3 regions of the Thermovenabulum gondwanense genome follow, and region 2 is predicted to be linked to each of the others. Evidence: riboswitches for the same ligand, from Rfam matches in the RefSeq annotation. Region 2 holds a riboswitch; each other region holds the start of a gene.
What was found. Region 2 has a riboswitch for cobalamin ahead of ATZ99_RS08480 (ABC transporter substrate-binding protein). Riboswitches for the same ligand answer to the same signal wherever they lie in the genome.
Positions count from the first base shown of each region.

Region 1: another riboswitch for cobalamin. It lies ahead of cobT (nicotinate-nucleotide--dimethylbenzimidazole phosphoribosyltransferase); the one in region 2 lies ahead of ATZ99_RS08480 (ABC transporter substrate-binding protein).
Region 3: another riboswitch for cobalamin. It lies ahead of ATZ99_RS04225 (cobyrinic acid a,c-diamide synthase CobB); the one in region 2 lies ahead of ATZ99_RS08480 (ABC transporter substrate-binding protein).

Region 1 is NZ_LOHZ01000023.1:150,446-155,837, reverse strand. Features, by position in the region: partial or broken gene ATZ99_RS12375 (IS3 family transposase) at 221-1,433, shown strand; gene ATZ99_RS11820 (hypothetical protein) at 1,499-1,636, opposite strand; gene ATZ99_RS12290 (transposase) at 1,757-2,035, shown strand; partial or broken gene ATZ99_RS04250 (hypothetical protein) at 2,242-2,496, shown strand; tRNA gene ATZ99_RS04245 (tRNA-Leu) at 2,779-2,866, shown strand; cobalamin riboswitch at 3,086-3,262, shown strand; gene cobT (nicotinate-nucleotide--dimethylbenzimidazole phosphoribosyltransferase) at 3,350-4,402, shown strand; gene ATZ99_RS04235 (PAS domain S-box protein) at 4,404-5,392, opposite strand, start outside.
Region 2 is NZ_LOHZ01000036.1:26,544-40,461, forward strand. Features, by position in the region: gene hisC (histidinol-phosphate transaminase) at 1-316, opposite strand, end outside; gene ATZ99_RS08455 (NifU family protein) at 483-707, shown strand; gene cobC (alpha-ribazole phosphatase) at 740-1,363, opposite strand; gene cobS (adenosylcobinamide-GDP ribazoletransferase) at 1,388-2,119, opposite strand; gene cobU (bifunctional adenosylcobinamide kinase/adenosylcobinamide-phosphate guanylyltransferase) at 2,131-2,685, opposite strand; gene ATZ99_RS08475 (FecCD family ABC transporter permease) at 2,705-3,736, opposite strand; gene ATZ99_RS08480 (ABC transporter substrate-binding protein) at 3,752-4,723, opposite strand; cobalamin riboswitch at 4,874-5,051, opposite strand; gene ptsP (phosphoenolpyruvate--protein phosphotransferase) at 5,070-6,803, opposite strand; gene ATZ99_RS08490 (bh protein) at 6,817-7,143, opposite strand; gene lpdA (dihydrolipoyl dehydrogenase) at 7,212-8,594, opposite strand; gene ATZ99_RS08500 (dihydrolipoamide acetyltransferase family protein) at 8,613-9,923, opposite strand; gene ATZ99_RS12015 (alpha-ketoacid dehydrogenase subunit beta) at 9,935-10,912, opposite strand; gene ATZ99_RS12020 (thiamine pyrophosphate-dependent dehydrogenase E1 component subunit alpha) at 10,937-11,896, opposite strand; gene ATZ99_RS08515 (C-GCAxxG-C-C family (seleno)protein) at 12,087-12,611, opposite strand; gene ATZ99_RS08520 (zinc-binding dehydrogenase) at 12,651-13,694, opposite strand; gene ATZ99_RS08525 (L-ribulose-5-phosphate 4-epimerase) at 13,717-13,918, opposite strand, start outside.
Region 3 is NZ_LOHZ01000023.1:144,714-150,105, reverse strand. Features, by position in the region: gene ATZ99_RS04235 (PAS domain S-box protein) at 1-756, opposite strand, end outside; gene mgtE (magnesium transporter) at 1,140-2,453, shown strand; cobalamin riboswitch at 2,526-2,693, shown strand; gene ATZ99_RS04225 (cobyrinic acid a,c-diamide synthase CobB) at 2,817-4,121, shown strand; gene ATZ99_RS04220 (sirohydrochlorin chelatase) at 4,123-4,503, shown strand; gene ATZ99_RS04215 (precorrin-8X methylmutase) at 4,493-5,125, shown strand; gene cbiD (cobalt-precorrin-5B (C(1))-methyltransferase CbiD) at 5,116-5,392, shown strand, end outside.

The DNA of each region.
Region 1 (5,392 bases), on a different contig from region 2:
GCGAGGTCAAAAAGTATTGTCTTTATTGCTTCGTCAGTTATAATTTTGCCATTTTTTGTCTTTGAAAAGCCGGGAATAAGGCTTCCTCGGCTTATACTACATTTTTCTTCATGAGGTTTGTAAAAGAATGTACTTTTAGGAATACCTGCTATTTAGCCCCCTAATAACTTTGGACAATTAGACCAAATATGATAAACTAAAATTCAAGGGGGTTAAATAGATGCCAGGTAAAAAATATGAACCAGAATTTAAACAAAAAATTATTAAAGAAGCTTTAGAAACCGGTAATTGCTCTATCGTTGGAAGAAAGCATAATATTTCTTCCAGTATAGTTGCAAGATGGGTCAGAGAATATAAACGAAATAATGAGCCTGCTGGGATAAATAAAAACCAATTAATAAATTACGAGCCTACAAATATTAAAAACCTCGAAAAAGAAAATGAAAGCCTTAAAAAATTATTAGGAGAAAAAGATTTAGAAATAGCTATTCTACGTGATCTTTTAAAAAAACCCGCCCACATGGATAAATGCCGGATATAAAGCAAATTTAGTTTTAAAAATATTAAGGATTAGCCGTTCAACATATTACTACAATAAATCCTATAAAAAAGAAATCAAAAACAATAAAGGTGGTAGACCTTACCCCGGTTACTCTTTTAATAAAGAAGGAAAACGTATATGCGATGAACAAATAAAAGAATGGCTATGTGAATTAATTGAAAGTGAAGGAGAATTTTACGGTTATATAAAACTAACAGTTTGTCTGAGGAAAAAATACAACCTTTATATAAACAAGAAGAAAGTATACCGTCTTTGTAAAGAATTAGATATATTACGTCCTCAAAGGCAAAAGAAAATAAAACATCCAAGGAAAATAGCGCGAAATCGTGTAATTACTGCTCCCAACCAATTATGGGAGATAGATGTTAAATATGGTTATATTGCCGGTGAAGATAGATTCTTTTTTATTGCACCGATAATAGATGTATATGACAGTTCTATAGTTGATTGCCATATTGGCCTTTCCTGCAGTGCTTTAGATATTGCTATTACATTAAAAAGTGCATTATTTAAAAGGGCAATATACGATAATGAAGAAAAAACACTCATTTTACGTTCTGATAATGGACCTCAGTTTATTAGCAGCCTATTTGAAGAAACCTGCAACAACTTGAAAATAGAACATGAAAGAATACCTTTCAAAACACCCAATAAAAATGCTCATATAGAATCTTTTAATAATATTCTTGAGCATGAATGCTTAGCATGTAATGAATTTGAAACATACGTAGAAGGCTATAAGGCCGTGTCGGAATTTATTAAATTTTATAATGAAGTCAGAATACATTCCGGTATAAATTATCTTAGCCCAAATGAATTTTATCTAAAGACTCTATTGAATTTGATAGATCCTGTAGAAGTAAGAGTTTAATACAAATTTAAAGATTTTATATAAAAAATGAACTTTTTAAAGTCAAATTGTCCAAAATTAAGGGGTTAAGCCGTTTCCACCTTCATCATGATATTTCTCGTTATGAATATTTCACCGCCGATGCTGGCTTCGATAGCACTCAAACCTGATTCAGATTCAGAAGGTGTCCCTTTGTGTCCTAAAAATCCCGGTTTAAAGTTCAAATACGATGGATTTTGTAAGTCCAGAAATCGGATTAAATGGGTATGTCCTTTGACTAAACGAGGAAAAAGAGGTTACATCTGCACTTGCCCCGATCCCTGCACTAATTCCAAAAGTGCCGAATGGTATACACTTATTCCGAGGACAACTACCGTAGAAATACCCCTATTCCGAGAAATTCAAAGTTGTGGGAAAAAATTTATTCGCAACGTATTGCTGTGGAACAGTCAATTTCTAGATTAAAACTTCCATTAATGCTCGGTCGTCTTACTGTGATTGATTTTCGAAGTGCTTATTGTGAGCTTGTTTTAGCTGCAATTGCTCAGAATGTGGTGACTTTAGTCGCATTAAGAGCGAAAAAACATGACAAGGTAAGGTCACTTCGGTGGCTTGTTGCTTAAAGTTGCAATCAAGCTTAGGGGGTGTTTTTTGCCTTTTCAATCGAGCTTTTAAACTAGAACAAAATATATTCCATAATTTGTTAAATTTGAGTCCAGCCAGGTATAAGGACTTTTTTATTTTTTTACTGTGAGCATAGTTTTGCAAGCACCTAGAGAAATTTTATCATTTTGTGCGTTTTAGTCCAATTCTCTTAAGGGGCCAGCAAGACCGTTCAAGCTACAAATGGGGAAGGTATTACAAAAAAAGGACAGCGGTGGAAAGAGTAAACAGCAGATTAGATGAATCTTTTGGATTTGAGAAACACTACATCAGAGGGAAAAAGAAAATGGAAATAAAATGCGGTATAGCCCTATGTATAATGCTTGCGATGGCCTTAGGAAGGATAAAAGAAAAACAAGCAGAAGAAATGCGTAGCCTGATAAAGCCGGTTCAAAGAAAAAAGGAGCCGGATGCCGCATAAAATAAGCAATTATGACTATAAAAAGCAATAAAAAGAATATCAAAGAAGCCACAAAAAAGTGGTTTAGTTTAGTATTGTCTTTTTTTGGTTAGAAAAATATGGAAATAAAAAACAGGTTGCATTTTGGCTTCAAAAAATTCTTTTTGTTATTTCAATAGAGGGAAAATATTGCAATAAATAAGTGATAAAAATTAAAAAAATGCTACAAAGCAAAAAGCTCTGCATAATTTACTATTGAATAATAAAAAATCTTGTGGTATTATATTTATTGCATCAGGATGTGCCGAAGTGGTGGAATTGGCAGACGCGCTGGACTCAAAATCCAGTGGGCCCAAAACCCGTGCGGGTTCGACTCCCGCCTTCGGCACCATTTTATTTAGATATAAACTTCTCCAAAGGGGGAAGTTTATTTTTTTACACAGGGGTTGTATAATGGAAAAGAAAAAAATTATTTCTTAATTTACAATATCATGCAAAAAGAGTTGAGATATATAATCATTTTTATGTAAGATATAATCAGGTATTCTTTATTATTATGATAAATAAGAAATTGATTATTTTGTAAAGTATTTTATAATATAATTAAGTGAATATTTTTAGCTTTCAGGTGCCCCAAAAAAGGGGAGAATAGGGAATCGGGTGAAAATCCCGGGCGGTCCCGCCACTGTAACGGGGATTTCCTTTACAAATTTGCCACTGGGAAACCGGGAAGGCGTAAGGGAAGGTGAACCGAAGCCAGGAGACCTGCCTGAAGAGCTTGAATCCTCGGGATGATGGTAAAGTCCCTGAGTTGTGTATTTACACGCAGCTTGGGGACTTTTTATTTTATAAAAATTTAAAGGAGGGACTTTTTATGGAGATTTTAAAAAAAGCCATGGAAGGTATTGGCGTGCTGGATGAGGTGTCAATGAAAAGGGCTCAGGAAAGGCTTGACAGCCTGACAAAACCCAGGGGCAGTCTGGGAGTCTTGGAAGAACTGGCGGTAAAGGTGGCGGGTATAAAAAAAGATGTATTTCCCCGGATAAATAACAAGGTTGTGGTAGTAATGGCCGGGGATCATGGTGTAGTGGAAGAAGGAGTAAGCGCTTTTCCCCAGGAAGTAACACCGCAGATGATTTTAAATTTCCTCTCCGGTGGTGCGGCAATAAATGTGCTTTCCCGTCACGAAGGGGCGAAAATAGTATGCGTGGATGTAGGGACAGCTGCGGATATTAACCATCCTGCTTTATTAGTAAAAAAAGTAAAAAAGGGCACCGACAATATGACAAAAGGGCCGGCCATGAGCAGGGAAGAAGCCATAAAGGCAATTGAGGTGGGTATTGAAACCGCCTGGGAAGTGATAGATAAGGGAGCCGAGCTTATTGCAACGGGCGATATGGGAATAGGAAATACAACGCCGAGCAGTGCTATTTTGGCGGTATATGCCGATGAACCGATCGAAAATTTGGTGGGAAGGGGAACCGGAGTAGATGATGAAAGGTTATTAAAGAAAATAAATGCGGTGAAAAAAGCTATAAAAGTAAACAAGCCCGACCCCGGTGATCCGGTTGACGTATTGTCAAAGGTGGGCGGTTTAGAGATTGGCGCTATTGCGGGTTGTATTATTGGGGCGGCTTCCAGAAGGGTTCCTGTTATTATAGATGGGTTTATTTCTACCGCAGGGGCGTTGATAGCATCAAAAATCGAGCCTAAAACGGTATACTTTATGATCCCATCTCACGTTTCGCAGGAACCCGGGCATAAAGTTATGCTGAAACTTTTAGGGCTTGAACCCATGCTCCATATGAATATGCGCCTCGGAGAAGGCACCGGGGCCGTACTGGCAATGAACCTGGTAGATGCCGCTTTAAAAATAATTAAAGAAATGGCAACCTTTGAGGAAGCGGGAGTATCAAAAGAGTTATAATTTACATATTGTTTATGTGATCCACATCCTTTTGACATGCAACGCAATTTTTCCCTTTTTCTTTTGCCCTGTACATCAGGTCATCCGCTCTTTTTATCAAACTATCGATTGTATCGCCCTCCAAAAAACCTGCAACCCCAAAGCTTGCGGTGACTTTTTCGGGGCAGGGGAGAGTGATTCTGGATATATTCTCCCTCAATGTTTCTGCTAAAATAGTGGCTTTTTCTACCGGCGTGCTGGGGAGAAAGATGATAAATTCCTCACCACCCCAGCGCGCTAAAGTATCAGCCTTCCTGATTCTTTCTTTTATAGTTTTTACTACATATTTTAAGGCTAAGTCACCCGTATTGTGGCCGCAACGGTCATTGATCTTTTTAAAATTATCAATATCGAGCAAAATAATAGAAAAATTTCCCCCATAACGTTTAACCCTTTCAATCTCTTCTTCCAGTTTCTTTAAAAGAAATCTCCGGTTAAAAGCTCCTGTCAAATCATCCGTATAGGATAATCTGCGAAGTCTAATTGCCTGTCTTCTAATTTTTTCCTCAAGAATTTTTCTATCGGTTATATCATCAAGAATAATCAGGGCCCCTGTAACTTTATTGCTCTCAATATGGGGTTTTATATGAACCCTTGCCCAGAAATCCTTCCCCCATATGGATTTATAAAATACTTCAAAAATTATAGTTTTATTATTTTCTAAGCATTCTTTTAGTTTTGTCGAGAATCCGTATCCCACAAGGTGGGGGAAAGTAAGCAAATTTATTTTTCTGGTTTCCTCTTCTGAAGGTGACCCCAAAATTTCCAATACTTTTTTATTGACGTAAATTATATTCCCGTCTTTGTCGCATCTTAAAATACCTACGGGGGCATGTTCAGCCAATTCAAAATACATCCTCCACATGTTCTCGATTTCAATCTGAGATTTTTTCTTTTCGGTAATATCTCTAACAATGCCAACCGCATGCCATTTTTCATTTAATTTTATAG
Region 2 (13,918 bases):
AAATATAAACTTTACTTTCCGGTCCGGCAAAGGCAAAATTGATATCTGCTATTATTTCATCAGCCCCATTTCCTACAAATATTTGCTCTTTTTCTAAGCCGCAGTATTCAGATAATAACTTTCTTAACTCATCAGAATTCGGATCATTGTATAAATTAAAGGGTTTATTTTTTACTTCGTTGAAAATTTCATCCTTCAAATCATCCGGCACATCAAAATATGATTCGTTGGCATTTAATTTTATCATAAAATCGGGTCTTTCTTCAAAAAAGGGTTCTATCCCATATAAATCCTTTCTCAGGTATCCGGTGGTCAAATTATTTTCCTCCTTTTTCTGCATATTTATGCATATACTTTTGCGGTACTATATCATATAAAATTATTATGCGTCAATACTAAATATAGTTGATATTCTTCTTTATAATAATTAACATGTTTGATATAATTAACTGGAAAACTTTTAAAGAAGGGATGGGATCAATTTGAAAGAAAAAGTTCAAGAAGTATTAAATAAGATTCGTCCATCTCTGCAAGCAGACGGCGGAGATGTAGAACTTGTGGATGTGGATGAAAAAGAAGGAATAGTAAAGGTAAGATTAACGGGTAGCTGTTTTGGTTGTCCTTTTTCAACAATGACTTTGAAAAATGGAATCGAACAAATCTTAAAGGAAGAAATTCCTCAGGTAAAAGAAGTGAAAGCAGTATAATTAAAGGGAGTACGGTATATTTACCGTACTCCCTATTTTAAATGGCATGTATCATTTATTTTCACAATAAAAGCATTCTTTTTAATATCTCCATCTTCTTCTACCACAATCTCCGTAATAGAAGCATTTCCTATTTTTATTTTAAAAAAGGCTTCGGTATTTATCCCAAGTATAGCGGATATCACTGCTTTAATTGGGCCTCCGTGGGTCACCACAAGGATATTTTTATTTCCCTTGTGGGATCTTGCCATTTCCGAAAGTATATAATCCACCCTATTTATTAACTCTGAAAGGCTTTCTCCTCCGGGTGGTTGTAAACAAAAAGGATTATCAAGCCATTTAGTATATTCGTCTTTTTCTTCCTTCATAAGCTCTTCATAGGTTTTGCCTTCCCATTTTCCAAAACATAATTCCCTTAAAAGAGGGGTTATCGCTACTTTTTTATTGTGAAATTTATTTATTATTTTTGCTGTATTTATAGCTCTTGTAAGATCACTGGAATAAATTGCTTCAATTTTTTCCTCTCGAAATACATTAGCTAATTTCCAGGCCTGTTGCTCCCCTTCTTTACTAAGAGGAATATCTAACTGCCCCTGATATCGGGTTTCTTTGTTCCATAAGGTTTCTCCATGTCTAATAAGAAAAATTCTCGGCATATTAATTTCACCCATCCAACAATATTATTTATATAACAGCATTAAAATTAATAAAGAAAATATTTCTCCAACCTCGTTCAAAGCTCCATAAGTATCACCGGTCATTCCTTTTAATTCTTTCATTATGTAAAAACTAAATATAAGACCCGAAAAAATTAATGTCGTTAAAAAGTAAAATACTTTCACTTTCAAAATTATACCGCATATAATAACACATATAAATGAAGATATAAAAAATCTTATCCTGTCTTTTCCGCAATTGAAAGCCTTGCCCAGGCCTTTTTCCCTTAAATAGGGAAAGAAAACGATACCATAACTAATAAGCCATCTTCCGGCAACCGGTACAATTATTAATAAAAGGGGATTTTCTTTTAAAATAGACAAAATACCCGAAAACTTTAAAAGAAAATCTAAAACTATTGCAATTACCCCAAAAGCACCGATTCGGCTATCTTTCATTATTTCCAGCTTTTTGTCCCTTTCCTTTCCACTGAATATACCATCAGAAGTATCCGCAAGCCCATCCAGATGGATACCGCCCGTAATGACGGTTTCTGCAGTTAAAATTAACGCACAAAGGAAAGATTCTTCCAGTAAGCCTTTTAATGCAAAAAAAATTATATATAAAATAACTCCAATAAATGCACCGATTAAAGGGAAAAAACACACCGATCGCTGTAAATCTTTTTCGGTGATTGGCTTTTTTAAAAATTGAGGAAATCGGGTTAAAAACAAAAGAGCTGCATATAAAGACAAAGATACCACCTCTATTTAATCTTTAAAGGAATACCCGAAACCATAAAATAAACTTCTTCCGAAGCTTCAGCAATTCTTTGATTGGCTTCACCCAGAAGGTCTCTGTAAAATCTTGCTAATGGGTATTCGGGAACAATCCCTAAACCTACTTCATTTGAGACTATAATAAACTTGGCATTCAACTTTCTCGCGTTTTTAAGCATTTCTTCTAATTCTTTCAAAAATTCTCCCCGGATTCTTTCCTGTAAAAATATATTTTCAGAAAAATCCTTTAAAATCCAGTTTGAAGTATAAAGGGCAATACAGTCTAATAGTACGAATTTTACATCGTCAATATAATTTTCTTTTTTGATTTTTTCCAACACCTTAGAAACGTAAAGTGGTTCTTCAATGGTTATCCAGTTTTCGGGTCTTCTTTTTTTATGATTCTCTATTCTTTTCTCCATTTCTTCATCCTTTGCTTCAGCGGTAGCAATATAAATTACCCTGCCGTCAGTTTCTCTTGCCAATTTTTCCGCAAAAGAGCTTTTCCCGCTTCTTGCCCCTCCGGTGATAAAAATTATCATCTTTTAATCCTCCCGAAACTTATGAAAAATCTATTTTCCTATTTTTTATCAATAGATATAGAAAGAAAGGCCCACCCACTAAAGCTGTGATTATACCTACGGGCATTTCAGATGGGGCTATAATCACTCTTGCAAGGGTATCCATCACCATAAGGTAAAGTCCACCAAATAAAGCAGAAAAAACGTATAGATTTCTATGGTCTGGGCCTATTATTAGTCTTGAAATATGGGGTATAATGAGACCCACAAACCCAATTATACCACAAAAAGCAACTGCAGAAGCGGTAAGTAGAGAAGCTGAAATCAAACATAGTTTTTTTAATAATTCCACGTCCACCCCGGTGAAAAAAGCAGTTTCTTCGCCCAGTTGCAAGACGTTCAGTCCTCTTAAAATAAATAAACCCGCTAAAAATCCTGTTATTCCATAAGGAAGGTTAATAATCACTTCCTTCCATCCCTGATAAGAAAAGCTGCCCAGATGCCAGAAATAAATGTTTTTTAATTTTTCTCCTGAAGCGTACATGAGAAACGACACAATAGCTGAAAGAAAACTGCTAACAGCTATTCCCGAAAGCAAAATTGAAAATGAAAGGGTTTTCCCACCAATTCGTGCTATAGACCATACGAGAAATACTGCAAAAAGAGCGCCAAGAAAAGAAAAAAAAGGGGTCGCGTTCATTCCAATAAAATTCATACCTTGAAAATACAATATAGCTACCGAAGCTCCTAAGGATGCTCCCGACGACGCCCCAATAACGTAAGGATCGGTTAAAGGATTCCTGAACATTCCCTGATAAATTACTCCTGCACAGGAAAGTTCAGCCCCCACAATAAAAGAAAGTATTATCCTGGGAAGCCTGAAATTAAGAATTATAACTTTTTCCGCAAAAGTTAAGTCATATTCTCTTTTAGTAAATAAGGATAACAGGATCAGGGGTATCTTTTTTGCCGGTATATAAAAGGCACCTATACTTATGGATATTACGCTTCCCAGGAAAATTAATAATATTAATAGAAAATAGATATACCTTTTCGTAATTTTACGGAACATCTTCCCCTCCGGTAATTATTTAAAAATCTCTGGATGTATAATTTTTGAAAATTGTTCCAACCCATCCACCAGTCTCGGTGTGGGTCTTTGAATAATATTTTCATCCACGTAAAATACCTTGTCATTTTTTACTGCATTGATATTGCTCCAACCGGGTCTTTTAAGAATGTCTTCTTTTGTCTGTTCATTTACACCGTTAGTACCGTGATGAGAAAATATTATAATATCAGGATTTTTAGCTATTATTACTTCCTGTCCATAAACGGGATAAGGCTTATCCGAATCGCCTGCAATATTTTTCCCACCCGCTTTGGTTATAAGGTCATCTACAAAAGTCCCCGGCCCGACAGTGGTAATGGGTGAAGGCCATAATTCATAAAATACAGTAGGTTTTTTATCCTCAGGTATAGATGAAACTTTCTCTTTTACGGCATCTATTCTCTTTTTCAGAGAATTTACAAGTTCAGTGGCATCCTTTTCTCTTCCGGTGGCCTTCCCTACGAGAATCAAACTATCAAGCATTTCTTCAATATTTTTTGGTTCCAGCACTATAACCGGTATTTTCAATTCTTCCAATCTTTTTACTGGCTTTTCATGCATGGTTGTGGCAAGTACAAGATCCGGATTTAGCGATATTATTTTTTCTATATTAGGATTTGAAAAATCTCCTATTTTTTCTTTGCTTTTAGCTTCTCCGGGATAATCACAATAGTTTGTAACACCTACAACCCTATCGCCTAAACCCAGGGCAAATAATATTTCCGTATTGCTGGGGGATAAAGAAATTATTCTTAAGGGTTCCTTTTCAATCTTAACCTCCCTGCCAAGGCTGTCTTTTAACGTTACAGGGAAAAGTCCATTATTAGAATTTGAATTTTGCGAATCATTATTTTTGCTGTTTTTGCTGCAGCCAGACAAACCAACTACAATAATGGCAGCTATTAACAAAATTGTTAAGAGATTTTTGACAATAATTTTGTTTTTCACGGTTCTTCCTCCTCTTATTGCATGTTTTTAATTTATTTTTTATTCAAGCCTGAGAAATTACTTTTTATGTAACTAAAAAACCCAACCTTTCGGGAAGGAAAAGTTGGGTTTTTCTCCATTAATACCTGTACTCCCCCTTTCTTCCGAAGGTTCAGTACAAAACTTCAGGCAGGTCTCCTGGCTCCCGGTTCATCTTTCCTGCGCCTTCCCAGGGGTATAACTCCCCAGTGGCAAACTGCAGTACATCACCGGTTACAGTGGCGGGACCGCTCAGGACTTTCACCTGATTCCCTATTAAGCAATCCGCACCTGAAGCTTTACTTTATTCATTTTATTCTAAGAACTATTATAAGTTAATTCCCTTTTTATTACAAGTTTCTTTTATTAGTAACCTGATATCCTCCGCACTTTCCATTAAAAGTACTTTTTCCGCCAGTTCTTTTGCTTCATCGTATTCGAAGGACCTTATTATCTTTTTTGCAAAAGGTATTGCAGTAGCGCTCATAGAAAATTCGTCAAGCCCTAAACCTAAAAGAAGCGGTACTGCCAGGGGTTCTCCTGCCATTTCCCCGCACATTCCCGTCCATTTTCCTTCTCTGTGCGAGGCATCAATTACATTCTTTATAAGCCTTATTATTGCAGGATGAAAGGGTTCATAAAGATAGGCGATTTTTTCGTTCATTCGATCTACTGCCAATGTATACTGAATAAGGTCATTGGTCCCAATACTGAAAAAGTCCACTTCCTTGGCAAGAATATCCGCACACACTGCGGCAGAAGGAATTTCTACCATTATGCCTACTTCTATATTTTCATCAAAGGCTACTCCTTCTTTTTTCAGTTCTTCCATGGCTTCTTCTAATACCCGGTTAGCTTTTCTTATCTCGTCTATCCCGGAAATCATTGGGTACATAATCCTTATCTTGCCATGAGCACTGGCTCGCAAAATCGCCCTTAATTGCACTTTAAATAAATCTTTTCTATCCAAACACAGTCTGATAGCTCTGAACCCTAAAAAAGGGTTTAATTCTTCGGGCATTTCAAGGTAGGGTAGTTTTTTGTCTCCTCCTATATCGAGGGTCCTTATTATTACCGGCTTACCCTGCATTGCCTCAACTACTTCTTTATAAGCTTTATATTGTTCTTCTTCCGAGGGCATGTCCTCCCTATCCATATATAAAAACTCTGTTCTATACAGTCCAATACCCTCCGCTCCATTTTCCAAGGCACCCTTAACATCTTTGGGAGTACCTATATTCGCCGATAACTCTACCCTTCTTTTTTTATCTACAGTTTCAGCACTTAAAAAAAGAAGTTCCTTCATTTCTTCTTTAATTTTTAAATACTCATCTTTTTTGTCCATGTAGTTTTTCAATGTGTCGCTATCGGGATTAACTATTAAGATTCCGTTTATACCATCCACAATAACCAGTTCTCCGTCCTTTACTTTTTCACTGACTTCCTGCAACCCAACTACAGCAGGAATTTCCAGCGATCTTGCCATAATGGCGGTATGAGAAGTTCTGCCACCCATATCGGTAGCAAAGGCTAACACTTTATTTTTGTCCAGCTGAGCGGTATCGGAAGGGGTTAAGTCCTTTGCCAGAACAATCACCGTATCATTTAACTCCGATAAGCTTTTTATTGGGATGCCTAAAATATTTTTAATTATCCTTTCCCCTACATCCCTAATATCCGCTGCCCTCTCTCTCATGTATTCATCTTCCATAGAAGAAAAAATATCTATATATCCGTCAATTACCGTTTTAACTGCAAATTCAGCGCATAATTTTTCGTTTTTTATTTTTTCCTCAATCTCTGAAAATAGAACCGGGTCCTCTAAAACCATTAAATGAGCTTCAAAGATTCTGGCCTTATCTTCTCCTAATTTTTCCAGAGCATTTTCTTTTATCCGTTGCAGTTGTTCTTTGGATAAATTTATGGATTTATTTAGTTTTAGAAGTTCTGCCTCAACTTCATCCTCATTAACCCATCTTTGTTCAACTTTCACTTCAATGTTCTTATAAATAAAAGCTTTCCCAATAGCTATACCCGGTGAAGCTGCAATACCTTTATACATATTCTCCCCCCAACTATTCTTCTTTTTTTAAAATATCTTCCACCTCTTTTACAATTCGATAAGGTTTGGTAACAATTCTAATGGGCAGGGAAAGGATAAATTTTTTTAAATCCCCTTCCAGTTCTTTTGTCATTCTGTAAGGTTTCGTCAAAATCCTCTCAATAAAGTCAAGGGCATAGTTTTCAAGAAGTTTTTCCCTTCTTATCTCTATTTCGCTACCGCATTCCTCGCATTTTATCCTCTTCAAAATATTTCCTGCGTAATACACTGTATGCGGGGTTTCTTTATTGCAATGCAGGCAAAAAAGCTCAGCCTCCATTCTCGAGGTCTTACCATCCATACCCCGGACCTCCTGACGATTATTATAAATATAATATAACTTTTAATTTAAGAAGTTGCAATATTTTCCTAATTGATTTTATGTATCGGAATACCCAGTAAATCGAAAGCACTTTCCATAGTCACTTCACTTAGGGTTGGATGAGCATGCACGGTATTTACCAATTCTTCCGCGGTACATTCTAATTTTATAGCAAGTACAGCCTCCGAAATAAGTTCAGTTACGTTTGGGCCTATCATATGAACACCCAGTATCTCATTATATTTGGGTTCAGAAATAATTTTTACAAAACCGGAATTTTGTCCCAAAGTTAAAGCCCGTCCATTTGCAATGAAAGGAAATTTGCCCACTTTTATCTCTCCGTAAATTCTTTTAGCTTCATCTTCACTCATGCCCACACTTGCAATTTCCGGGTGGGAATATACACAAAAGGGAATGGCTTTATAATCCATTTTTTCGTTTTCTCCAAGAATGTTTTTTGCTGCAACAATCCCCTCATGGGAAGCCACATGAGCCAGCTGGTATTTTCCAACAATATCTCCAATTGCATATACATTTTTTATGTTTGTCTGCATTCTTTCATTCACCAGTATCCCTTTTTCGTTTTTTTCAATATTGAGTTTAACTACCGAACTAAAATCCGGCTTTCTCCCTACCGAAACAAGTATTTTTTCAACCGCATATTCCCTTATTTCTTTTTCTGATTCCACCACAACCTTTAGACCACTACTATTTTCCTCTATTTTTAAAACTTTCGAATTTACATATATGTTAATACCAGCTCTTTGCAAATGCTTTTTTATTTCTTCAGAAATCTCTCTATCAAAATTAGGTATTAGCCGATCCTGCATTTCAATTACTGTAGTTTTCACTCCAAAGGAATTAAAGATAAAAGCCATTTCTAATCCTATTACTCCTCCGCCGATTATTGCAAGTGACGAGGGTAATTCCCTCAGATTTAATATTTCTTCACTTGTCAAAACTCCTTGCAAATCGATGCCCGGAATAGGAGGTTTTAATGGCTTTGAGCCACAGGCTAAAATTATATTATCCGCGGTTATTATTTGCTCCCTATCGTTAAATAAAATTTTCACTTCCTTTTCGCTTTCAAGAACCGCTTCTCCACTATAAACATTTACACCATTAGCTCTTAAAAGATTTTCTACTCCTTTTTGCAGTGTTTTTATTACTTTTTCTTTGTATTTCATCAACATTTCCCAGTTGATGGAAGTACTTTCAACTTCAATTCCGAAACTCTTAGCTTTTCGTATTGAAGAATAAAATTCAGCACTATGACTGAGTACTTTGGTTGGAATACAACCTTTGTTTAAACAGGTTCCTCCCAATTCTCCCTTTTCTATCAAAGCCACCTTTTTATTTTTTTTCCCTAAATAAATGGCGGCGACGTACCCACCGGGACCGCCGCCTATAATAGCTACATCGTAATGCATTGACAATTCTCCTCCTCGTTATAAAAGCATTTCCACAGGATTCTCCAGCAATTCTTTTATCCTGTTTAAAAATTTCGCACCCAAAGCACCATCAATTATTCTGTGATCGCAGGAAAGGGTTAATTTCATAATGGGCTTTACCTTTAGCTCATCATTTTCATCAACCACGGGAGTTTTTACGATTTTTCCTACAGCCAGTATTGCACTTTCAGGTAAATTAATTACAGCTTTAAATTCCTCAATCCCGAACATTCCCAGGTTTGAAATGGTAAAAGTTCCTCCTTGATAATCATCGGGTAAAAGTTTTCCGCTCCGTGCTTTTATAATAAGTTCCGAGCTTTCCTTTGAAATTTCGCTCAAACCTTTTTTATCAGCATTTCTTATTACCGGAACCACAAGGCCTTCTTCCAATGCAACTGCCAGTCCGATATTAATATCCTCCTTAACTATAATAAATTCGTTTTCGATACTGCTGTTTAACATCGGGTATTCCTTTAATGCCCTTGCGGCCGATTTTATAATTATATCATTTAAGGAAAGTTTCACTCCCGTCAATTTTTCAATTTTAACCGAGAGTTCTTCTTTCAATTTTATGGCATTTGTCATATCAACGGATAATGTTAAATAAAAATGCGGAGCTTCTATTTTACTCTTTTTCATTTTTTCGGCAATAATTTTCCTTGGCCCTGAAAGAGGAATACGTTTTATATTTTCTTCTAAAGTAAGATTTTCATTTATTTTTGATAAAACATCTTCTTTTGTAATTCTCATACCTTCTTGTTTTGTAATTGTAGAAAGGTCTATACCTTTTTCTTCAGCAATTTTCTTTGCTACCGGCGTTACTTTTGTTTTGTTAATGTAATTTATTACATCCTTTTCTACAATTCTTCCATCAGGACCAGTAGGATTAACATCTTTTATGTCTATATTATTTTCCCTTGCTAATCTTTTTGCCGCAGGCGAAGCCTTTACCTTCTCAGTTTCACTTTCAGCATTTTTCTTTTCTTCCGTATTTCCTCTAATTTCACCTGTTACTTCTTGTTTTTTCTCCATTATTTCTTCCGGCTTGCCAACGTCATTATATTCTTCTCCTTCTTTTGTTATAATAGCAATGGTTTTTCCTACTTCAACAACTTGTCCTTCCAAATATACGATTTTTTTCAATATACCGCTTTCCGGGCATTCTTCTTCCAAATTTACTTTATCTGTTTGAATTTCAAGGAGAGGTTCTCCTTTTTCTACTCTTTCTCCTTCTTTTTTAATCCATCTTATTATTGTACCTTCGGTCATGGTAGTGCCAAGCTTGGGCATTTTAACTTCAAAGGCCATTTTCCTTCCTCCTAACGTAAAATTTGCTTTACTCCCTTTAATATATCTTCTATCTGAGGTACCGCATGTCTTTCTAAATTCGGGTTGTAAGGTATGGGTATATCTCTTCCTGCAAGCCTTTTTACAGGAGCATCCAAATAATCGAAAGCTTCGCTTTCAACAATACCTGCTGCTACCTCCGCACCCCATCCGAAGCTTTTAGGATCGTCTTCAACAATTAAAACCCTTCCTGTCTTTTTTACAGATTTTACAATAGTTTCCATGTCTAACGGCTTAATTGTAACGGGGTCTATAATTTCAACATCAATTCCTTCCTTTTCAAGTTCTTTAGCTGCCTCCAGAGCTTTTATTACCATTATTGAACCCGCAATAATGGTTACATCATTACCCTTTCTTTTTATATCTGCCTTCCCTAACGGAAGCACGTAATCTCCTTCAGGTACCTCGCCTTTTACCCTGTAAAGTAGTTTGTGTTCAAAAAATACCACCGGGTTATCATCGCGTATTGCAGCTTTTATTAAACCCTTTACATCATATGGAGTAGAAGGCATTACCACTTTTAATCCCGGAAAATGAGCAAAAACAGCAGGGAAGCTTTGAGAATGCTGTGCAGCAGCTCCAGTACCCGAACCCATAGGGGTTCTTAATACCATAGGTACCTTTGCCTTTCCTCCAAACATGTACCTAATCTTAGCACCCTGATTTACCAGCTGCTCCATCGCAAGCGTGGTAAAATCAGAAAACATAATCTCCACTACCGGCCTCATGCCACATAGAGCAGCTCCTACTCCTATTCCGGTAATTGCAGTTTCAGATATAGGGGTATCTATAACCCTTTTTTCACCAAATTCCTGAACAAGCCCTTTTGTCACACCAAAGGCTCCCCCATAAACCCCTATATCTTCTCCAATTAGAAAAACCGAACTATCCCTTAACATTTCTTCCCTTAAACCTTCTCTTAGTGCTTCTATATAAAGTTTTTCAGCCATTTTTTACACCTCTTTTTACAATATTTATGCATATACATCTAATTCTATATCAGCTACGGAGGGCTCAGGGCTTTCCATTGCAAACTTTAATGCCTCTTCTATTTCTTTTTTAACTTTATTTTCTATTTCATCGAGTTCATCAGCCGTAGCAATATTTTCAGATATTAACTTTTCTCTATATCTTTTAATCGGGCACTTTAGTTTCCATGATTCAATTTCTTCTCTCGTTCTGTAAAGATTTGCATCGCTTTTTGAATGTCCCAGCCATCTATAAGTTTTTGCTTCAATAAGGGTAGGCCCTTCTCCCCTTCTTGCCCTTTCCACCGCCTCTTTTACCGCAAAATATACAGCTTCCACGTCATTTCCGTCAACTATTACCCCGGGCATACTATAAGCGGAGGCTCTATCGGCAATATTTGCTACTGCCGTTGATTTTCCTACGTGTAGAGACATACCGTATACATTATTTTCGCAAATATAAACAACAGGAAGTTTCCACAAAGATGCCATATTTAATGATTCATGGAAAACTCCCTGATTATTAGCACCATCTCCAAAGAAACAAAGAGTAACTTTATTATCTCCCTTCAGCTTTGATGCAAGGGCTGCACCCGTAGCTATAGGAATACCTCCTCCTACTATACCATTTGCACCTAAATTACCCGATTCTATATCGGCTATATGCATGGAACCGCCTCTACCTTTGCAATAGCCCGTTTCCTTTCCCAAAAGCTCCGCAAACATTAAAGGGAGTTTCCCGCCCTTTGCTATACAATGTCCATGTCCCCGATGAGTACTTGTAATCATATCATCTTCTCTTATAGCAGCTATAGATCCTACTGCCGTTGCTTCCTCACCTACAGATAAATGACATGTACCCCAAATCATATTGGCTTTGAAGAGTCTATCAACTTCCTGTTCAAACAACCTAACTTCATACATTTTTTTATACATCCATAGCCTTTTTTCTTTAGTAAGCTCCATTTTATACATCACCCCAATCATTTTTTGACAACTAATTTATCAATAATGTTATATAATGCAATAAACATGCCATCAATTAAATCATTTAAATAACAGTAAATATCCGACACATTTTCAACAATTTATTCCACAATTTATGCCTTTTGTAATTTTACATTTTAAAAATATAAGTGGCATTAGCCACTTAATTTTATATATTTTTAGGTAAAATACCCTCTCTTATTAAAACATCAGCAAGCCACATAGCTGCAAGCCCCACAACATGTGTACATTTATCTTTATGTGCTCCCGCTTCCTCAAATTTCTCTTTTTCATCAGGCTTGCTAAAATTATAGTACTTCCCAAAAACCTTTGTCTGAACTAATGGGCATGTTTCACCGCCGAATTCCTCTTCAAAACGTTCCCTAATTTGTTTTATTAAACTTCTGTATTTAAATTTTGAACCGCTTATACCGTATTCTTCAAAACTTCGCCCAAAAAAGTATGAAATAACCATTACACAACCGCTAAATGCACCGCACGTTCCTTTTGCTTGGTCTGCTATACCTCCCGAAAATCCGCTGGCGCATTTAAAAACCAAATCGTCAATTTCGAAAAATTCCCTGATAGCAGCTATTACTGCTTGAGAGCATCCCCTATACTTTCCCTCGTAAAAGTAACCTCTTTTATACATCTCATCTAAAATCTTTTGTTTATTAAACTCCAAACAATCCATTATAGTTCTCCTTTTCTGATAACATTATTATTATCATAATTATTCAGGTATTTGACCTGCATATAGAACAATTTTTACTTCTTCACCATTTAAAGAACTTTCAAAAGCATTCTCCCATTCTTCTAAAGGTAATATTTTGGTTACTAATTTTCTTGTATTGACCTTTTTTTCCGATAATAATTTTAAAGCTTTTGGCCATGATGAAGGCTTTTGACTTCTGCTTCCTATTATCTCAAGTTCTCTATGGACTATATAATCTGTATTGAATACCGCTGAAGGATCTTCCAATAGCCCCATCTGGACAAATTGACCTTTTTTGCGAAGTATTTCTAAACCCTGGCTAATTGCTTTTTGCGACCCAGCACATTCAAATGTTACATCTGCACCGTAACCTTTTGATAAATCCATAACAAGAGATTTCAAATCAGTTTCCTGAGAATTAATTGCATAGTCAATTCCAAGTTTTTCTGCAAGCTCCAGTCTTCTTTTATCTTTTGAAATTCCAACAACAATTACTTTTGCACCTACAGCCTTTGCCACCTGCGCGGTTAAAAGGCCAATTGCTCCTGGCCCGAAAACAACTACTAAATCATTTTCTTTTACTCTTGACTTTTCCATCACAGCATGCACTCCGCATGCTAAAGGTTCGGTTAATGCAGCGGAAATAAAATCTACATTTTCAGGAAGAATATGAATACTTTCCTGACGTGTGATTACGTATTCAGCAAAACCTCCATTTACCTGTGTTCCAATTCCTTTTCTATTAGAACACAAATTATACTCCTTATTTACACAGTAATCGCAAGTTTCACAGGTAGCAAGGGTTGTTTCAGTTGTTACTCTATCCCCAACTTTTACATTCTCAACTCCTTCCCCTACCTCGACTACTATCCCTGAAACTTCATGTCCTAATACTAATGGCAAATTGGTTTTATGTATCCCTTTCCATATTAAAAGATCAGTCCCGCATACCCCCGCAGCCATAACCTTTATTTTTACCTGCCCTCTTCCTGGAAAAGGTTCGGGTATATCCATCAGTTTAATATTTCCGGCGTTTTGTTCGTATTTAACTATTGCTTTCATCCATTAAACCTCCAGCTAAAAATTATTTCTGCCCGTATTTATATAAGAATAGTTCTTTTGCCTTTATCACTTCCGATTCTGGAAGCTCAATTGGTTTTCCAATGCATCTTGCTGCAAAGTAGACCTTTGCCGCATCTTCAAGCATTACCGCTGCAACAAGGGCATGCCTTACATCAGGGCCAACAGCCACTACACCGTGATTTGCAAGTAAGCAAGCTCTCTTA
Region 3 (5,392 bases), on a different contig from region 2:
GGTAAGATCTTGTACATTAGCAACGCATAATTTCTTTCCGAGGTAATCCAGCACGTTCAGTTCTACCTGCACAGGATAAGTAGTTTTATCCTTTCGAAGATGATAGGTTTTAAAAGCTACCGAGGTTTCCTTTTTATCGCATAATTTCTGGATTAATTCTCTGATAGGACTTTCAAGGATTTCCGGCGCTATATCGCGAGGAGAAAGATTTTTTATTTCTTCTTCGGAATACCCTAAGTTTTCCCGGGCATTTTTATTTGCGGTTATAAATTTATTGTTCTGTAAATCCGTGATTAAAAGCTCATTGGGAGAATTTTCAAAAATATGTTTAAACATACTGGCAAGGTTATTGACACTGTATAGCTTCAATGCCATTTCAATAGCGGAAATAATTGCCTCATTGCTTACCTTTTTTTCTAAGTAACCATATGCCGTTGTTTCCTTTATTCTATTTATTACTTCCGGGGAAGTTTTGGCGGTCAAAAATATTATGGGAATATCCTTTTTTTGAAGGATCTTTTTTGCTACTTCAATTCCGTCCATTTCGTCTCCAAGTTCTATATCCATCAAAATCAGGTCGGGTGAAAAGGTATAAAAAGCCATATCGATGGCTTCAAAAGAATTGGACGCGGTCCGGACCTCATACCCATTTGCTGTAAGAAGATCCGACATCATTACCCTTAAAAGACGGCTGTCATCCACGACAAGTATTTTTATCCTTTCAGAATCTAAAGTTCTATTCTCAGATATTCCCATTTGTGTGCCCCCTCAAAAAATGATAAAAATTTGGCTTTTTATCAGTATTATACCATTTAGGGTTTTATGTGTTATAAGGTATTTATCAAGTTTATGAAATTTTTTATTGTCTGCTGGGCAGGTTTTAAAAATATGGATTTTTTGACTTTAAGAAGTTTAAAATTTTTTACGGAAAAGATATAATTAAAATTAGAATGTATAGTCAAAAAGGGGGTGGTCTGGTGGATCCCTTACCTCAATCGTATTGTTTTGTTTTCTTAGTAAATACACAAAATAAAAAGGGGGGAAACTCGCCGGAACCACTCCCTGCCGATGTTGTCCCCCCTAAATTTTAGGGGGTGTTATTTTTGGACATCGAAAGAAACAAGGATAATTTTAGGGAGATGTTTAGAAAAAAGGACTTTATGGCATTAAAAGAAGAAATGTCCGTGCTACCCAGCCAGGATGTGGCTGAAATATTAAACCAAATGGAAGCAAAAGAAAGTTTAATAGCTTTTAGACTACTACCAAAGGATAAAGCAGCGGATGTATTTTCGTATTTATCTGACAAAATAAGAGCCGCTTTTTCCAAAATGATTGAAGAAGATGAATTAAAAAGCCTCATTGAAGATTTATTTTTTGATGATAAAATAGATTTTTTGGAAGAAATGCCGGCTAATGTGGTTAAGAAAATACTTAAGGGAACACCGGAAAGCGAACGGAGGTTGATTAATCAGTTTCTGCAGTATCCAGAGCATTCAGCTGGAAGTATTATGACGATTGAATTCGTAGATTTAAAAGCCGATATGACGGTGGAAGAAGCCCTTTCTCATATACGCTATACGGCACCAAAGAAAGAGACCATTTATACATGCTACGTTATAGATAATCAAAGGCACCTTTTAGGAACTGTCTCTTTAAAAGACCTTGTAGTAGCTGAACCGAACCAAAAAATAGATGATCTTATGGACAAACATATAATTGCGGTTAAAACGGATGATGATCGGGAATACGTGGCTTCACTTTTTAAGAAATACGACTTATTGAGCATGCCTGTAGTGGATCGGGAAAACCGACTGGTGGGGATAATCACAATTGATGACGTTGTGGATGTTTTAGAACAAGAAAATACAGAAGATATTCAGAGGATGGGAGGAATAAGACCAAGCGAGGAATCTTATTTTAATCAGAGCCCTTTTACCATGGCCAAAAATCGATTACTATGGTTGTTTGCTCTTATGGTTTCTGCTACCTTTACCGGGCGTATTATACAACGGTATGAAGAACTTTTGCAAACTATGGTAATACTTGCCGCATTTATTCCAATGCTTATGGATACCGGAGGGAATGCTGGCTCTCAATCATCCACAATGGTTATTAGAGGTCTGGCTCTGGGCGAAATAAAATCACGAGATGCTTTAAAAGTTATGTGGAAGGAACTTGTCGTAAGTATTATTGTGGGTATATCTCTTGCAGGTTTAAATTTTTTAAGGCTAATCGCTATCGAAAAAGTAAATTATGCAATAGCTTTTGTGGTAAGTACTACTTTGATTGTCGTGGTTGTACTGGCAAAAGTGGTAGGCGGACTGCTCCCACTTCTTGCTAAAATGGTTAAAATCGATCCTGCAATAATGGCAAGTCCCCTGATTACTACAATTGTAGATGCCATGGCGCTTATTTCTTATTTTAAAATTGCCGGGATATTCTTGAAAATTTAAGGTTTTTCTATTACATTCGCTATTGAAAAATTAATGATTTGTATTATAATAAAAATAAAGTAAATTCAAACTGAATACGGTGAACTCAGGGGTGCTTTGAGCTTAAAAGGGAAAGCGGTGAAAATCCGCTGCAGCCCCCGCTACTGTATACGGAGACGAATCCAGTCCCACTGGGAAACCGGGAAGGGTGGAGGAGGATGACCCGTGAGCCAGGAGACCTGCCTCTGGGTAGATGCCGGTCCTTCGGTGGGAAGGGAAAGGCAAAAAGACGAACTTTAAACTGCAAAAAGCCTACCCTTTGGGTAGGTTTTTTTAATACTCTCCGCCGAAGGTGGAGGGTAATTTTTTTTGATGAGGTGCGTTATGAAGGGAATCGTAATCTCAGCTCCTTCCAGCGGAAACGGAAAAACTTTGTTTACAATGGGGCTATTAAAAGTATTAAAAGATATGAATTTTTCGGTATTCCCGTGCAAGGTGGGACCGGATTACATCGATACAGGGTTTCTGGGGAGGGCCGCGGGGGTAACCGCGCAGAATCTTGATCCTTTTCTTCAGGGGAAGGATTATAAAAAACTGTTAGAAAAAAATAACGACTTTTGTGTAATTGAAGGGGTTATGGGCTTTTTCGACGGTATTTCCAATACCTTTATAAATTCCACCTTTCATATAGCGAGGGAATTCGGTCTTAATTCGGTGCTCGTATACACCCCGAAGGGGGAAATGTTTTCGGCGGCGGTGAAGATCAAGGGGATGGTGGACTTCAGTAGAGGGGTAATAAAAGGGGTGGTGCTAAACAGGGTTTCCCTTACCGCCTATAAGCTGTTAAAAGAGGCCATCGAGAAATACGCGGGTGTAAAGGTGCTGGGCTACATCGAGGAGGATAAAGGGCTTGCGGTAAATTCCCGGCATCTCGGGCTCATTCAGAATACGGAGATAGAGGGATTTAACGAAATCCTGGATAGGATGGCCTATCGCATAAAAGAAAGCGTGGATGTAAAAGAGCTGCTTGGGCTTTTTGAAGAAATGGACCTACCCGGAGAAGGATTTAGCTTACCCTTGAAAACCAACCGCAAAGCCGCTGTGGCATTTGATAAAGCCTTTTCCTTTTATTACAGGGAAAATATTAATATTTTATCGAACCTTTTCGACGTTACTTTTTTTTCCCCGATGAAGGATAAACGCCTTCCCGATTGCGATTTCCTTTATATAGGCGGGGGATATCCCGAGGTCTTTAAGGAGGAGCTTTCGGAAAACCGCTCCATGCTTCGTTCCATAAGGGAATTTGCCGAAGGGGGCGGGTATATATTCGCCGAGTGCGGAGGGCTTATGTACCTCACCCGAAAAATTGACGGGTTTGAGATGACAGGGGTATTCGACGGAGAAAGCCGTATGACAGATAGGCTGCAGAACTTCGGATACGGTAAGGCAAGGGTTTTGGAAGACTGCCTCATAGGACCGAAAGGCTTTCAATTTAACGTCCATGAATTTCACAAGTCCGTTTCGAACATCAACAAAAAAAGCTGCCTCCTGATAAAAAGGGTAAGGGATGAAGGGGAAAACCCGTGCGGTTATCAGTACAAAAACACCTTCGGCATGTATCCCCACGTGAGCTTCCTCGGCAGCTTTAAAATCCTCGAAAGTATATTGAATAAAATGGGGAGGGGTTGAAATGGAAGCGATTTTGCTGATAAGTCACGGAAGCAGGGAAGACTCTACGGTAATGACGGTGGAAAGGGTGGCGAGAGAGCTGGAAAAAGCCTTGGGGAAAAGGGTGGTTCCTGCTTTTATGGAGTTCAACGAACCCGGCGTGGAAAAAGCCCTGGAACTATTATACCAGCAGGGGTATAAGAAAGTTACGGTGCTTCCCTATTTCCTCTTTTCGGGAATTCATATGAAAAAAGACGTACCAAAAATAATAAATTCCTTTGTAAGGGATAAAGGGGCCGTGAAGGTAAATATGGTTTCACCCATAGGTTACCACCCACTATTAATAGAAATCTTAAAGGACAGGTTAAACGAAGGAAGGGAAGAAAAGGGCGATGTTCATTAAGGACCCCGAATTGATAGAAAAAAAGAGCTTTGAAATTATAAAATCGGGGCTTTTAAAAAGTCACGGGGATGGAGAACTTCAAATAATCCTCAGGGCCATACACGCCACAGGGGATTTCGATTACGAAAACCTGCTGGTTTTCAAAAATAACCCCGTGGAGGCGGCGCGCGGGGCATTTGATAAAGGCTGCAGGGTATTTGCGGATACCCGAATGGCTTATTCGGGAATAAACAAAAGGTTTTTGGATGAAATGGGTGGGAAAATCTTTTGCTTCATAGATGAGGAAGAAACCAGGGTTATCGCCGAGAAAAAAAGGATTACCCGATCCATGGCATCCGTAGAAAGGGCTCTCATGGAGGGAGCGGATGTTTTCGTCATAGGCAACGCCCCCACCGCTCTTTTTTACCTTTGTTCCCTAATCGAAAGGGAAAGGGTGCTTCCCTCGCTGGTGATAGGGGTGCCGGTGGGTTTCGTTGGAGCCCGCGAGTCAAAGGAGTATTTGAGGACCATGAATGTGGCGTCCATATCCACCCGGGGAAGTAAGGGTGGCAGCAACGTGGCGGCCGCCATTTTCAACGCGTTGATGTATTCGTACCGACCGGAGGTGAAAAGGTGGAGGTAATAAGATACGGGAAAAAGATGAGATGCGGCTATACCACGGGAAGCTGCGCTGCCGCTGCCGCAAAAGCCGCTGTGATAAGGCTTCTGGGCGGGGAATGCCGCGAGGTGCGGGTGAGGACGCCCTCCGGTGAGGTGCTTTTGATTAAAATTTCAGAATGCCGCGTGGAAGGGGACGAGGCTATCTGCCGGGTGGTGAAGGATGCAGGGGATGATGCGGACGCTACCGATGGCATAGCTATTTACGCTAAGGTTTCCCTGAGAGGGGACG